Regions from separate parts of the Exiguobacterium sp. s95 genome, predicted to be linked through region 2. Evidence: predicted binding sites of a transcription regulator. Region 2 holds the regulator's gene; the other holds the start of a gene.
The links. Region 2 encodes Rex, which represses fermentation and respiration genes when NADH is low (regulators of the CRP and FNR family bind a similar motif). Its sites were predicted from a motif close to TTGTGAAATATTTCACAA; they were not measured.
Positions count from the first base shown of each region.

Region 1: the regulator Rex is predicted to act here: its motif matches at 2,275-2,292, upstream of cydD (thiol reductant ABC exporter subunit CydD).

Region 1 covers NZ_JACSMM010000007.1:109,930-114,170, reverse strand. Annotated here, with positions in the region: gene KNP99_RS11835 (methyl-accepting chemotaxis protein) at 1-130, opposite strand, end outside; gene ypfJ (KPN_02809 family neutral zinc metallopeptidase) at 339-1,184, shown strand; gene KNP99_RS11825 (nuclear transport factor 2 family protein) at 1,236-1,619, opposite strand; gene KNP99_RS11820 (Rrf2 family transcriptional regulator) at 1,634-2,116, opposite strand; gene cydD (thiol reductant ABC exporter subunit CydD) at 2,328-4,058, shown strand; gene cydC (thiol reductant ABC exporter subunit CydC) at 4,055-4,241, shown strand, end outside.
Region 2 covers NZ_JACSMM010000009.1:9,430-13,670, reverse strand. Annotated here, with positions in the region: gene KNP99_RS12670 (hypothetical protein) at 1-437, opposite strand, end outside; gene KNP99_RS12665 (hypothetical protein) at 442-921, opposite strand; gene KNP99_RS12660 (hypothetical protein) at 1,023-1,181, opposite strand; tRNA gene KNP99_RS12655 (tRNA-Ala) at 1,353-1,425, opposite strand; gene tatC (twin-arginine translocase subunit TatC) at 1,533-2,312, opposite strand; gene KNP99_RS12645 (twin-arginine translocase TatA/TatE family subunit) at 2,320-2,523, opposite strand; gene KNP99_RS12640 (redox-sensing transcriptional repressor Rex) at 2,523-3,182, opposite strand; gene KNP99_RS12635 (ABC-F family ATP-binding cassette domain-containing protein) at 3,351-4,241, shown strand, end outside.

The sequences.
Region 1 (4,241 bases), on a different contig from region 2:
CGGCTGGTCCTTTTCCCTGTAAAAGGGAGTAGCCTTCTCCAAACGTTGTGAAGCGGTGGAGTCCATGGACGATTAAAGATAAAACGACGATAAGAGACGTGATGCTGAGCATGAGTTGATGACGTTTCATAAAATAAAATTCCTCCGATTTCTAGTTGAAACTAAAACAAAGACAAAGTCCTGTTTTGGTAGACGTATCAAGACTATCGGTTGCACGCATGTGTTTGTTGACTGGAAAAAAAGTTAGATGCACATCCATTATTTTTCTAAAAGAACGTGGCATGAATAAATGCCTGAACGGGTATATAAAAACATCGAAATTGGTAGGAGGAAGCCGCATGAAGTGGAAGGGAAGAGAACGAAGTTCAAACGTAGAAGACCGCCGGGGAATGGGTGGGAAAGGAATCGCGGGAATCGGAGGTGGACTTGGCATCATCATCTTGATCGTCGTGACGTTGATGGGTGGGAATCCTGCTGATTTGCTTGGGGATTTATCCGGTTCAGAGAGCGGGACGAACTCAGGCTATCAAGAAACAGCGAAAGAAAAAGAAGCCGCCGATTTTGTCTCGGTCGTGCTCGCCGATACGGAACGTGTCTGGACGAAGGAGTTTAAACAAGACGGGATGACATACAAAGAACCGACACTTGTCCTTTATACCGACCAAGTCAGTTCAGCGTGTGGACAAGCCGGAAAATCGGTCGGTCCTTTTTATTGTCCAGGCGATCAGAAATTATACATTGATTTAAGTTTTTATGATGAATTACAAACTAAGTACGGGGCGCCTGGCGACTTTGCGATGGCTTACGTCATTGCCCATGAAGTCGGTCATCACGTCCAGACGTTACTCGGGACGTCAGATGAGATCATGCCGCTCCGTCAAAAGATGAGCGAAGAGAAATTCAATAAATACCTCGTCCGGTTCGAACTGCAGGCAGATTATTATGCCGGCGTGTGGGCACATCACGCGCAAGGGGAGAACTTGTTGGAAGAAGGCGACCTTGAAGAAGCGCTTGGTGCTGCAAATGCCGTCGGTGACGATACCCTTCAGAAAAAAGGTCAAGGATACGTCGTGCCGGAAAGCTTTACGCACGGGACATCGAAACAACGGAAAAGCTGGTTCCAAAAAGGTTTTGATAACGGAACGATTGAAGGCGGCGACACGTTCGAAGCAGCAAACTTATAAGCGGATGACTTCAAAAAGAGACCGTTCCGAGTGGGGAACGGTCTCTTTGGGTTAGTCGTTGTAATTGTTAAACATCTTCGCATCATCCGGCACATTGGCGAGGTAGACGATTTTTCCGTCTGCATCAAGGCGGGCGATATCCGTCCCGTCCTGCGTGAAGACCGCTCCGTCAGCCCGCTTGCCGCAGACGGCCCAGCGTGTCTCGAATGTATCGCCATCTGCTGACGGGAGCCAGGCTTCATACATGTGCTTGATGTCCTGGTTGGCAGTGAAGACCAGGCGGACGAATTTTTTCCAGGCGTCGATGCCATGTTGTTCCTGTCCACTCAAGACGAACGTGATGTCGTCCGAAAAGAGGGAAGAGAGGTCACTAAAAGCCTGTTCATCGGTCCGGGAAGCGTCAAATAACTCAAAGTAGCGGTCAAGTGTAGTCATGCGTAAGTCTCCTTTTAGTTGCGAATCATTTGTTGTTCAATCAAGGCTTGCAATGTCGTTAAGTGGTCAGGGGGACAGTTCCTGTCGATTTCCTGTCGGAGCGATCCAATCGTTTCACGTTTTAAGGTCGATTGCCAAGCATCTTCCGCTTCCGTCATCAAGTTAGATAAGAGGCGGACGTTCTGTTCTTTGATGCCCATCAAGTCTTCAAAGACACCACTTGAAGCATAAAGGGATTGTTTTCCTTCGATGGCTTCGTAGACGTCAAAGATACGAATCCGATCGGAAGGTTGATTCAGTCGGAAACCGCCTTTGACCCCCGGGACAGACAGAAGGAGGTCGGCACTGACGAGTTTACGCAATAGTTTTTGAAAGTACGTCGGTGAAGCGCCGAGCTGCTGACTGATGAACTCACCGGGTAAAAGTCCTTTCTCCGGCAAAAAGGTCAGTAACAGCATCGCGTAGACGGATTGTTCGACTCCGGTTTTCATTTGCATGGTAATTCGCCCTTTCTGTATAACGTAGATAACTATTGTCTATAATAGTGGACGTTAGCAATTTTGTCGAGTAAAACGCTTCTCACAAAACCGTCACACCTTTGGAGCGGCATTCTCATGGCAACTAAACGAAGGATTCGGTATACTGAATGTACGATATGTGAAAATATTCACTAAAAGTCGTTCACAATTTGTGAAGGGGCGTTTTTATATGAATCCACTTAAAGGAATCATCTCGATTCCACGTACGATCATGTTGCAATTGATGCTGGCGGCTGTCCTGATGGGGATTGCGGTCATCGGTCAATCGTACTTGATCGTCATCATCGTCGACCGCATTTTTCTCCAAGGGGACGCCTTTGCGGCAATTGTTCCGCTACTCGGTATCTTACTGCTCATGCTGATGTTACGGGTCGCTGTCACGTACTGGAACGGGCGGCTCGGGACGGTTCTCGCGGCACGTGTCAAACAAGACATTCGCCAGGCGCTCGTCGCGAAGTATACGATGAGTTCCGTCGAAGTGATGTCGCAAGGACAGTCGGGACAAAAGGTCAGTGTGTTGCTTGACGCGGTCGATGAGATGGACAGCTATTACAGCCAATACTTGCCGAAAGTCATCCAGACGTCGATCGTTCCCTTGATGGTGCTGATCGCAGCATTCAGTTATGACTGGATTACGGGACTCGTCATGATGATCACGGCACCATTCATTCCACTGTTCTACATCGTCATCGGAATCATGACGCAAAAACGTGCCGATACGCAGCTCGAGAAGATGACGGCGTTCTCCGGAACCTTCCTCGATACGCTGCAAGGCATCACGACGTTAAAGTTGTTTGGTCGCGCGAAAGCACAGCAGGACGTCATCGAACGGAGTAGTCTCGACTTCCGCGATGCGACGCTGACCGTGCTGAAGCTCGCCTTCTTGTCGTCGTTGATGCTTGAGTTCATCTCGATGCTCAGCATGGGGATGATTGCGCTTGAGGTCAGTCTCCGGTTGATTTTATTTCAAAGCATCACCTTTGTTCCAGCCTTCTTGATGCTCGTGCTTGCACCGGAGTATTATTTGGCCTTAAAAGAGATGGGGGCAGCGTTCCATACCGGACGGGGCAGTGTTGCGGCGGCGAAACAGATTGCGTCTGAACTGACGCAAGACGACCGGGGCGTAACGTTCGGAACGGAGGCGTTAAAGTCCGCGACACCACCGCGGATTGAACTGAAAGACGTGGACTTTACGTATCAGGACGAGCGGTTTGCACTGACCGACGTCACGCTGCGCATCGAACCGTACCAAAAAGTCGCCTTGATCGGACGAAGTGGTGCCGGGAAGTCGACCGTCCTGCAGTTACTCGCGGGACTGGCCGATCCAAAGAACGGCGAAGTGCTCCTGAATGGTCAGCCACGCGCACAAATCACGGAAACGAGCTGGTTCGGACAGCTCAGCTATATCTCGCAGCATCCTTACCTGTATGCGGGGACACTCGCCGACAACATCGCCATCGGTGAATTACGGGAGGCGACGCGGACAGACATCGAGCGTGCGGCAGCTGCCGCAGGACTCGGGGAACTGATTGCGAGTTTACCGGACGGGCTCGACACCGGAATCGGTGAAGGGGGGCGCGGTCTATCGGGTGGCGAAAAACAACGGGTCGCACTCGCCCGTGCCTTCTTGAAACGGCCGAACGTCATCCTGTTCGATGAACCGACGACGGGACTCGACGTTAAGACGGAACACCTGTTACAGCAGGCAATCCAGGAACTCGGACGGACGGCGACCGTCATCACGGTCGCACACCGTCTGCATACGATCGAACAGTCGGACAACATCGTCATTTTAGAGGCCGGCCGGATCGTCGACCAAGGCACACATGAGGCGTTACTCGCACGGGATTCGGAATACGCACGGATGCGTGCCGTCCAACGAGGGGAGGAAACACGATGAAAGAATTGATGGGTATTTTTCGATTGATGCTGCACCAGAAACGGGATATCGTCCTCTCGATTCTCTTTGGTGTTCTTGCCGGCGTCACGGCGGTGGGTCTGTTTGCAGCAAGCGGCTTCCTGATTTCGAAGGCGGCACTGTTGCCACCGATTCAAACACTCGCTGTACTGATTGCCTTGCAAA
Region 2 (4,241 bases):
GTGACGAATGCCGGATCCAGTTGTTTCGCTTGTTTGTTCAATTGGGACACAATCAAATAGGCGACGATGATCGACACAAGAAAGACCGTAAAAGAAATACCGGCGTATTGTGGAAAAACAGTCCCCACATAAAGTGTAAGGATCGGGATGAACGAACCGATCATCGACACACGTGCCACTTTCAAGACCGTCTTTTTATAGACGTCCTTCGCGAGGCGTTGCTTTAAAATCCGCAGACGAATGATTTCTCTAAGTGCGTTAGCCAAACAGAATACCGTAATCGCAAATAAGGAGAACAGCCCTGTTTCCCGAAAACCCGGGATGAACCAACCAGCAAGCGCAAGCAGCAGAACCGGAACCGGCACCAGATGCTGAATCCTTTTTAATGGCGGTCCCAGTAATTTCAACCGTGTATTTTTTTCAATCAATGTACTCACCCTGTCACTCCTCCACTTCTTTAACATTCGCATGAATTTCTTTATCACTGACGAAGTCGGGATCGCCTGACCGGGCAATCTTTTTAAACAACCAGTCCGTTATGTAATAGACCGGTGCGAGGATGATCAGCATCCAAAGGGCAATTTTCCAGATCGACATCTCTTTCGTCTCAAGTATCACGGTGTACAGCGAACCGTACAGGACGAATTGAGTCCCGAGCCACAGCAACGATTGGTTCGTCACTTGGTCGCTTGAGAGATAGCGCGCCAGGATTTTTCGTTTTTCGAGTCGAAACGGGAGATCAAACACGAGAAAGACAAGCGGTAACAGACTCAAATACATGGTCGTGCTGAAGATTTCCGTGAATGTGCCGATTGTCGCCATCAAGGCAGCGATGACCCAACTCTTATTCTGCAATTGATTTTTTTCGATATAAGCAACCGTCAACGCCTGTAATCGTTCCTCTCGGAGCGTTTGTTCCATCCTGAAATGCCCTCCCTCGTTTCAACTGTCTATACTGTCATATACTTACAGTTTACCAGTTATGTTTCAAAAAAAAAGAAACTTCCTTAAAAAAGGAGTTTCTAGGCTGAAACTTGAATGATGAGATAGATGACGCTATACGCAACAATTGCTAACGGAATCAGTGCCACACCAATCAACCAACCGTTCTTATCACGGATTCCGAGATACAGAACAAGACAGCCGACGATGAAGGCAATTAACGTCGTAAATGGATTCATAATGCTTCCCCCTCTTGATTACCTATTAAGAAATTTCCCATTCCCTCAAAAGGATAAACACAGAAAACGACTTCAATCGGTTCATCAACATTATCCAGGCTGTAAGCTTCTGTTTTGCCGCCACCACTATAACAAAAAACACCACTCGGCAAATGCCAAGTGATGTACATATGGAGACTATCGGGCTCGAACCGACGACCTTTTGGCTGCCAGCCAAACGCTCTCCCAGCTGAGCTAAGCCCCCTCATATTCTTGTAATCAGTATAAACCATATCGATTCACTTTTTCAATATAAAAAGAGCGCTTCCAAACAAAAACCTCTCCGTCGCCGAAACGACCGAGAGGAGACTGTTACTTATTCAACTCACGCATCAAATCCGCTTGCCGTTCAAGCTCCGCCTGTTGCTCAAGAATCAGTACTTTTTTGTACGTCCGGGCTGAAATCATGATGCTGATTTCATAGAGGACGAACAACGGTACCGAAATCATCAGATGTGACGTCACATCCGGTGGTGAGATTAAAGCCGCGATGACAAACAGCGCAAAGTACGCATATTTCCGATTTTTCCGCATGAACAATGGCGTCACGAGTCCAAGACGAGTCAAGAACATCGTCACGACCGGCAATTGGAACAAGATACCGAACGGAATCGTCAGCCGGATTAAGAAACTGAAATAGTTTTCGACCCCGATGACTTGCTCGATGCCGAGCTCTTGCCCAAGTTCCGTCGATACTTTGAGTAGAAACGGAAGTAACCAAAAATAAGAGAACGCGATTCCGGACAAAAATAAGAAAAACGTGACCGGAATATACGTCAAGGTCGCTTTCTGTTCCTGTTCGAATAAACCGGGTCGGATGAACGCCCATAGCTGGTACATCCAAAATGGTGAAGCCAGGACGACCGCGATGATGAACGCTAAATTCAAGTACAACATCAGGGGATCGGCCACATTAAAGGCATTCAATCCGATGCCGAGCTCTTTCAAGTCTGACTGCAGAAAACGCACGAGCGGTCGGACGAGCGGAAAGGCCGCGGCGAACAAGACGACGACGATGATGAGTGACCAGACGATCCGCTTGCGCAACTCGTCTAGATGCGATGTCACACTCTGTTCTTGATCAATCGCCATAATTTAATCACTTCTCTTTCGATTCATCCTTTTTGTCTTTATCATCGTCCATGATGCCGTTTGTCGCACTCTTGAACTCTTTTAACGTCTGACCGGCAGCACGACCGAGCTCCGGTAACTTTTTCGGCCCGAAGATGATTAAGGCGACGGCACCGATTAAGGCGATGCTTCCTGGTCCAATACCGAGTGTGAACGGGATTAAGTTTTCCATTATGATTTCACTCCTTCAGCTGATTGCGAATAATGCTTCATGAAATAAACTAGTGACTGCAACTCGATCGACAAATCGATGTGATGGACCCGAACATGGGCCGGTACGTTCAACCGCGCCGGTGTAAAGTTCAGAATTCCGGTCACACCATACTCAACTAACTCATCCGCTACTGACTGTGCGAACTGGGATGGGACCGTCAAGATGGCGACATCAACCTTGTTCGCTTCGATTTGCTCTTTCATGTCAGAGACATGATAGATAGGAACGTCTTGCGTCGTTGTTCCGACCTTGTTTTCGTCCGCATCAAACGCAACGACTATCCGAGTACTATTATTCTTTAAAAAGTTATAATTTGCAAACGCCGTTCCGAGATGTCCGACCCCGACAAGTGCCACATTCGTGACTTCATCCTGATTCAGTGTCTTTCGGAAAAACGTCAATAGATGTTGTACGTTGTAACCGTATCCTTTTTTCCCTAACGCCCCAAAGTAGGAAAAATCGCGGCGGATCGTCGCTGAATCGACTTTGACCGCTTCACTGAGCTCTGCTGAAGAGACGCGCAGCTTGCCTGAGTTATAAAGACTCTGAATGAAACGATAATATAACGGCAGTCGTTTCGCCGTCGCTTGTGGTATTTTTGTGTCTGGCCCATTCATACTGCAGTTCCCCCTTCGACCACGTTCTGACGTGGCACCCAAATCAATGCAAAGAATTCTATTCTCTTTGATTGTAAACCACTTCACATAGACTAACAAATAATATATTCCACGGGACTCCTGCGTTTTTTTCATGATAGACTAAAGGGTGGAAGGATGGATGTTTTTATGATTCTCTTACAAGTGAACCAACTATCAAAATCATTCGGTGTTGAGCCGATTTTAGACAATATTAAACTCGAAGTGCAGGAGCGGGACCGGATTGCGCTCGTCGGACGAAATGGTGCCGGAAAATCAACACTTTTAAAAATCATCGCCGGAGAGCTCAGTCATGACTCTGGTGAGATCATGAAGAGTAAGGAAGTGAAAATCGGTTACCTCGCCCAGGACAGTGGTCTTGAGTCGAATGAAACGATTTGGAATGAAATGTTGACCGTGTTCGAGCATCTGCAAGAGCAGGAACGTTCGCTCCGTCGGATGGAGATTGAGATGGGGATGGACCATATCTTGAATGATGCTGTTGCTTACGACCGTCTGTTGAAAACATACGATCAGGCACAACATGACTTCTCGGACGCCGGCGGTTACCAGTTCGAAGCCAACATCCGCTCCGTCCTGCACGGGATGCGTTTTTATCCGGACGATTATTCACGCCGGATCCAGACGCTATCCGGTGGACAACGGACGCGACTCGCACTGGCGAAGATGTTGCTCCAGGCACCTGAGCTGTTGATTCTTGACGAGCCGACGAACCACCTCGACATCGATACACTCTCTTGGCTCGAAAGTTATCTGGCTGGTTACCGTGGAGCGGTCTTGATCGTCTCCCATGACCGTTACTTCCTCGACCAGGTCGTCAACGTCGTCTATGAATTGTCACGGAACGTCTGCCGGAAGTTTACCGGCAACTACACGAAGTACTTGGAACAAAAGGCAGCACTGTATGAACAAGAGATGAAGCAGTTCGAACAGCAACAGGAAGACATCGCGAAGATGCAAGACTTCATCCAGCGTAACATCGCACGGGCGACGACGACGAAACGCGCACAAAGCGTCCGC